Regions from separate parts of the Streptomyces sp. JLBT605 genome, predicted to be linked through region 3. Evidence: riboswitches for the same ligand, from Rfam matches in the RefSeq annotation. Region 3 holds a riboswitch; each other region holds the start of a gene.
The links. A riboswitch is a leader RNA that binds a small molecule or an ion and turns the genes downstream of it on or off. The one in region 3 is predicted to bind cyclic di-AMP.
Positions count from the first base shown of each region.

Region 1 (2,258 bases), 1.7 Mb from region 3:
ACTGCTGCACACCCCGCTGCCGCTGGACACCGCGCGTGCGTACGTGGCCGACAACTCCGCCGACCACGCGCGCCGGGTGCTGCGCCGCGCGGAGAACGACGACCGGCCGGGGGAGGAGGTCGAGCGGCTGCTGGAGAACGCGTTCGCGCACGACATCGCGCTCGCCCCCAAGCCGCGCCGCCGCACCGCCGGCCCGGACGCGACCTGGTGCCGCTTCTACGAGCACGCCTTCCTGCTCGCGGGTGGGGACGAGATCAGCCTCTGGGAGCTGGAGCACAACCTCACCAGTGACGGGCGGCTGGTGTGCGAGGTCTACCTCGACGAGGCCGCCGCCGAGCTGGCGGCGGACCGCCGGGCGCGCGCCCTCGGCGTCGAGCTCTGAGCCGTGACGCGCTGACGCCCGCCGTCACCTGCTGATGGCACTGTCTGCTGACGCCCGCCGTCACCTGCTGGCGCCCGCCGTCTGCTGATACCCGTCACTCCGCTGATGCCCGCTGTCTGCTGATGCCCGCCGTCGCGTCGCGGGCTCGGGCCCCGGCCGGATCGTCCGCCGGGGCCCGCCTTTCTGGGGCCGTCTTCCCGGGGCCGTCTTCCCGGCGAAGGCCGTCACCGTGCGTGTCCGGCCGCCACCCTCCGCATAACGATTGACGCACGATCAGCTCCTGGCCGTTTCAGCCGCGTATCTCTCATGGCGTCAATTCGCCCCGGGCTGCCCGAGAACATCCCGATAGGTGAGCGTCAAAGCTCCGTGGATTCCGGAGAACAGCTTGGAATAGCGTCGCGCCGTCTATTAACGTTCGATAACGCAGCGCGGTCGTCACAGCCGTCGCAGAGGCGGCACCGTGCGCCGTCGCCGAATCCCGCACGCACACTGCACCACCAGCAGCACCAAGGGAACCGGGGAACCACCAACCTTGGGGTGAATCGGGCCGAACCTGGCCCGTAGGAGACCTTCCTGCTCCGAACCCGTCAGCTAACCCGGTAGGCGAGAAGGAAGGAAAGGAGTACGCCCCCGTGGCGTCCAACAGGTCTGCCCTCGACGAGGCACCGCACGGCCCCGCCGGCTTCCCGCTCGGCCACGACTCCGGCCCCGACGCCACCGGAACCGACGCCTCCGCCGCGCCGGCCGCCACGGCCACCACCGCCACTGCCACGCTGCCGGCCATCGGCCCCGGTCCCGGGGCAGCGCCGTACGACGACGAGCCGTACGAGGAGTGGAACCCGACCGCCGAGTCCATCGCCCCCGTCCGCGGCCGGCACCGGGTCGTCAAGCAGCGCGGCGGCAGCATGGCGCGCAGCGGCGCGGTGCTCGGTGTCGGTGTCATCGCGGCGGTCGGCGCGGGTGGCATGGCGACCGCCAAGGACCGGCCCCAGGCTCCGATATCCATGCCGGATGTCGCGCACCTGATGGACGAGGCGCAGGACGCCCTGCCCGACGCCGAGGACCTGCCCGGCATCGGCCCGCTGATATCCGACGACTCATCCGGCTCCACCGCAAGCTCCCAGGGCTCCGCCCACCCCATCTCCCAGGCCGGGCTCACCGCCCAGGACAGGGCGCAGGGCTTCACCGACCCGGCCGAGGCACTGCGCGCCCGCATCATGCGGCAGGCCGAGCAGCAGCAGATCGGCGCTGACGCGGCCGAGCGGGAGGCGGCGGAGACGGCCGCGGCCGAGGCCGCCGTCAAGCAGGCCGCGGCGAAGAAGGCCGCGGAGGTCAAGAAGCAGGCCGCGGAGGCCGAGGCCAAGCGGGAGGCCGCGGCGGAGGCCAAGCGGAAGGCGGCGGAGGAGGCCCGGCGGAAGGCCGAGGCCGAGCGCCTCGCCAAGCTGGCCGCGTCCTACACCCTCCCGCTCGCCTCCTACACCCTCACCTCGTCCTTCGGTGAGGCCGGCGACATGTGGTCCGCCGACCACACCGGCCAGGACTTCGCCGCCCCGACCGGTACGCCGGTCAAGGCGGTGCACGGCGGCACGATCACCGAAGCCGGCTGGGCCGGTTCCTACGGCTACCGCATCGTGCTCACGCTCGAGGACGGCACCGAGATCTGGTACTGCCACCTGTCGTCGATGGTCCAGACGTCCGGCTCGGTGACCACCGGCGAGGTCATCGGCCGCGTCGGCGCCACCGGCAACGTCACCGGCCCGCACCTCCACTTGGAGGTCCGTCCGGGCGGCGGGGCCCCCATCGACCCGATGGGCTGGCTGCGCGAGCACGGCCAGAACCCCTGAGCCGCCCGAACCCCTGATCCGCCACCCCCCAC
Region 1 covers NZ_CM177087.1:3,629,305-3,631,562, forward strand. Annotated here, with positions in the region: gene AC4BDD_RS15750 (DUF6227 family protein) at 1-382, shown strand, start outside; cyclic di-AMP (ydaO/yuaA leader) riboswitch at 842-1,003, shown strand; gene AC4BDD_RS15755 (M23 family metallopeptidase) at 1,015-2,226, shown strand.
Region 1: linked by a shared signal. The riboswitch ahead of AC4BDD_RS15755 (M23 family metallopeptidase) and the one ahead of AC4BDD_RS08625 (transglycosylase family protein) in region 3 are both predicted to bind cyclic di-AMP.

Region 2 (2,258 bases), 490 kb from region 3:
GAATCGCGGTGCATACGGCGTGCGCGGAAATCCGGCGACCGCCCTGGACCGCTGTCGTATCGCCGCTCACTTCCGGTCCCGCATGGTGTGAACCTCCGCCTTAATCTCTGCGAAACGCAGTCGATCGACGCGCGTTCACCGAACTCTATTCCACAGAGCTCGAATTTCCGACGAGCGGCGGGATTTCATGGATAATTTTTGGCCAAGCGGGATTGCGCGGCAGTCGCGGCGCCCTCCGGCCGTCCCGGCGGCACACGCGGCCGCCCCGGCGCCACCTTGCGGCAGGCCCGGCGGGACATACGACAGGCCCCGGCCGAGTGGCCGGGGCCTGTGCGCGATGGTCCGGGGGCGTCAGATGTTGACCCCGTGCGAGCGGAGGTAGGCGACCGGGTCGATGTCCGAGCCGTACTCCGGGCTGGTCCGCGCTTCGAAGTGCAGGTGCGGGCCGGTGGTGTTGCCGGTGTTGCCCGACAGGCCGATCTGCTGGCCCGGGGTCACCGTCTGGCCGACCGAGACATTGAGCGACGACAGGTGGCCGTACTGGGTGTACGTGCCGTCATTCATCTTGATCACGATGTTGTTGCCGTACGCGCCGCCCCAGCCTGCTTCGACTACGGTCCCGGAGCCCACCGCGTGCACCGTGGTGCCGGACGCGGCGTGGAAGTCGACACCGGTGTGGCTGCCGGAGCTCCACAGCCCGCTGGAGGCGTGGTACTGGGTGGAGACGTAGGAGCCGGTTATGGGCGCCACGAAGGTGTTCAGCCGCTTGCGCTCGGCCTCCCGCGCGGCCCGCTCCTTGGCCGCCCGCTCCGCCTTGGCCTTCTTCTCAGCGGCCTCGGCCTTGCGCTTGGTCTCGGCGGCCTGGCGGACGGCCTCCCGGCGCGCCGTGTCCTCGGCCTCCGCCTTGGCCGCGTCCTCCTCGGCTGCGCGCTCCTGGCTGTGCGCCTGGGCGCCGATCTCCTGGGCGAGGTCGTCGCCGACGACGATCGCCTGGTTCAGACCGGTGTCCTCGAAGCTCGGGGAGTCGCCGCCGGCGGCGAGCGCCGGGGAGGCGAGACTGGCGACGACGCCGGAGGCGGCCAGGGTGGCCATGCCGGCGATGTTCGTGCCGGTGCGCATGGCGGAGCGCCGGGGGCGGCGGTGCTTCCCGGTGGGACGGGTGAACGCCATGGGGTGGCGTACTCCTTTCCTTCCTTCTCGCCTACCGGGTTAGCTGACGGGTTCGGAGCAGGAAGGTCTCCTACGGACCCCTCCTCGCGGAGGCGCCCGATTCACCCCAGGGGAAGTCCCTCCGAAGAGGGCGGGTCCCCGGCTCCCTTGCGGGACTCGGCGATGGCTGCCCGGGCCGCGGGTGCGACGCAATCCGACGAACAGCCGACCCGACGCTAGACGGCTGATCTTTTGATCGCCAAACAGATCCGGCATTTTGTTGCCCTCGCCACAGGGCAGACATACCGCCTCCACGACAAACCGGACACCGCAGGCGGATAACGCAGGACTCCGGCGTCTCGTGCGACGCCGGAGTCCTGTGTGTCCTCGCTCCGCTGAGCCGTCGTCAGCCGGTGAGCGTCTCCGCCCGGCCGCTGACGGCCTCTCAGCCGGTGGCCGTGGGTCAGCCGGTGACCACCTTCACCTCGCCGATGCCCAGGGCGCGGACCGGCTCCTCGATGACCGAGGCGTCACCGACGAGCACGGTGACGAGCCGGTCGACGGGGAAGGCGTTCACCGCGGCGGCCGTCGCCTCGACCGTCCCGGTCTCGGCGAGCCGGGCGTACAGATGGGCCTGGAAGTCGTCCGGCAGGTGCTGCTCGACCTGGTCCGCCAGAGTGCCCGCGACGGCCGCCGCGGTCTCGTAGCGGAGCGGGGCGACGCCGACCAGGTTCTGCACCGCGACATCACGCTCGTCGTCGGTCAGCCCCTCCTCCGCGAGGGTGCGCAGCACCTTCCAGGTGTCCTCCAGCGCGGGCCCGGTCACCTCGGTGGCCACCGAGCCGCTGATGGCGAGCATCGCGACACCGGTGGGCGCGGAGCCGGAGCCGCCGGGGCCGGGGGCGCCGTCCGGCACCGACATCAGCACCTGCCCGAAGGCGCGCACCCCGTAGGTGTAGCCCTTCTCCTCGCGCAGCACCCGGTCGAGCCGGGAGGTGAGGGTGCCGCCGAGGCAGTAGGTGCCGAGCACCTGGGCGGGCCAGACCCGGTCGTGCCGGTCGGCACCGATCCGGCCGATGAGCAGCTGGGTCTGCACCGCGCCGGGCCGG
Region 2 covers NZ_CM177087.1:1,433,923-1,436,180, forward strand. Annotated here, with positions in the region: gene AC4BDD_RS06575 (GntR family transcriptional regulator) at 1-70, opposite strand, end outside; gene AC4BDD_RS06580 (M23 family metallopeptidase) at 352-1,170, opposite strand; cyclic di-AMP (ydaO/yuaA leader) riboswitch at 1,185-1,342, opposite strand; gene AC4BDD_RS06585 (M16 family metallopeptidase) at 1,613-2,258, opposite strand, start outside.
Region 2: linked by a shared signal. The riboswitch ahead of AC4BDD_RS06580 (M23 family metallopeptidase) and the one ahead of AC4BDD_RS08625 (transglycosylase family protein) in region 3 are both predicted to bind cyclic di-AMP.

Region 3 (2,258 bases):
GGAGCCGTGTGCGCAGGTTCGAATCCTGCCGGGGGCACCTCGTAGTAGGTGCCACAAGACCCCGCCGTCAGCGGAAACGCTGATCGCGGGGTCTTTGCGTATGTGCGCGGCGAGCCGGTGCGCCGAGGAGCCTTCCATCCCTTCCGGCCGGCTGTCGTTCGATGGCTGTCACACTCCGCCGCCGCGATACGTCATGGCGGTGAGGAGGGCATGACCCCTTGGTGTCGGGCCGGGGGTCGGCGGACGCTGGTCGGCGTCGTCGTCGCATGCGCGGGTCCGGATCCCCCGACCGGTTTCGCGGTCACATGGGTCGACGCCGACCAGTTTGTCCCGGTTCAAGGGGAACAGACGGGCCGTCAGGTGGCGGCCCACTCATCGAAGGGCCGAGGGCTTTGGGGTGGGTATGCGGGAGTTTGTCCGGGGCTCGATCACCCGGCACTCTCCAACTCATTGCCCAAATCGGACTTTTGGCACCTCATGCGCTTATGGCGGGCGCTGGTGACCGAGGTCACGGAATACCGAGTAAACCTGTGGCGGGTCGTGGCACCCCGGACACATTCCGTCAGTTTCGTCACGGGGCGCTTTTCCCTGGCGGCGGTCTGCAAGATCTCCATTTCGTTGCGGAAGAGATCCGGAGCGCAGCGTGACATAAAGCAGCGGTAATTTCCGGAATTGATCTGCGATGGATCTTCTGCCCATGTCACGCAGCTTGTGGCGGGGAAATTCTTCTGATTACGGTGGCGCCCGCTCCCACAGCAATCACTGCTCAGGGGCCCGAAGCCGGAGCGCCTAATCCTGCCGCCGGCGGAGGAGTAACCACGACGCATCACGGCGGGAGCGGGGGAACCAGGTAAGTGCCGAACCGCGCTTCAGTGCGGCCGGCTTGGGGTGAAGACGCGTTTGCGGCGTGCAGGTTGCCGCTCGTCACGCGGCCGGGCAACTCCAGCCCGAACCCGACAGCTCACCTCGCAGGCGTAGGAGAGGAAAACCCCTATGTCTGCACGCGGACGCCATCGTCGCTATAACCCGGGCCGAATTGCCAAGGTTTCCCTCGCACTTGCCGCGGGTGGCGCCGGTGTGGCCCTTCCGTTCGTCGGTGCCACCTCGGCGAACGCCGCCTCCGTCGACACCTGGGACAAGGTCGCGGAGTGCGAGAGCACCAACAACTGGAGCATCAACACCGGCAACGGTTTCTACGGTGGCCTGCAGTTCACGCAGTCCACCTGGGAGGCCTTCGGCGGCCTGGACTACGCGCCGCGCGCCGACCTGGCCACCAAGGACCAGCAGATCGCGATCGCCGAGAAGGTTCTCGCCGAGCAGGGCCCGGGTGCCTGGCCGGTGTGCTCGGTGAAGGCCGGTCTCGCCCAGGGCGGCCCCGCCCCCCTCATCGCCCCGGACGGCGCGAAGCAGGAGGCGGCCCCCGCCCCGGCGAAGCCCGCCGCCCCGGCCCCGGTGGCCGCGCCCAAGGCCGGTCCGAAGCACGCGAAGCCCGCCGCGCCGGCGCAGGAGAGCGCGTACACCGTGGTCAGCGGTGACAGCCTCTCCAAGATCGCCACCGCCCACGACGTGGACGGCGGCTGGGAGGCCGTGTACGAGGCCAACCGCGAGGTCGTCGGGGACGACCCGAACCTGATCTTCCCGGGCCAGCGGCTGTCGCTGAACGGCCAGGGTCCCAAGCACGCGGCTCCCAAGCACGCCGCGCCGCGGCACGCGGCCCCCAAGCAGGAGGCCCCGAAGCCCGCCGCGCCGGCGCAGACCGCGACCCCCTCCACCTCCGGCTTCACCGCCCCGGTGAACGCGCCCATGGGCACCCCGTACCACCAGGCCGGTAGCGCCTGGTCCAGCGGCTACCACACCGGCGTCGACTTCCCGGTCCCGACCGGCACCAGCATCAAGGCCATCGGTGCGGGCGAGGTCGTCTCCGCCGGCTGGGGAGGCGCCTACGGCAACCAGGTCGTCATCCGGCACGCCGACGGCAAGTACAGCCAGTACGCGCACCTGTCCTCGCTGACCGTCTCGGCCGGCCAGACCGTGACCGGCGGCCAGCAGATCGGCCTCTCCGGCACCACCGGAAACAGCAGCGGCCCGCACCTGCACTTCGAGGTCCGCACCAGCCCGGACTACGGCTCGGACATCGACCCGCTGGCGTACCTGCGCGCCCACGGCGTCAGCATCTGAGCACCGGCACGCGTCACGGCGCGGCTCGACCCTGAGCGTCGCTTCGTCGAGCCTGAGCGTCGCCTAGCAGCCGAGGTTTC
Region 3 covers NZ_CM177087.1:1,925,795-1,928,052, forward strand. Annotated here, with positions in the region: tRNA gene AC4BDD_RS08620 (tRNA-Arg) at 1-37, shown strand, start outside; cyclic di-AMP (ydaO/yuaA leader) riboswitch at 810-990, shown strand; gene AC4BDD_RS08625 (transglycosylase family protein) at 994-2,178, shown strand.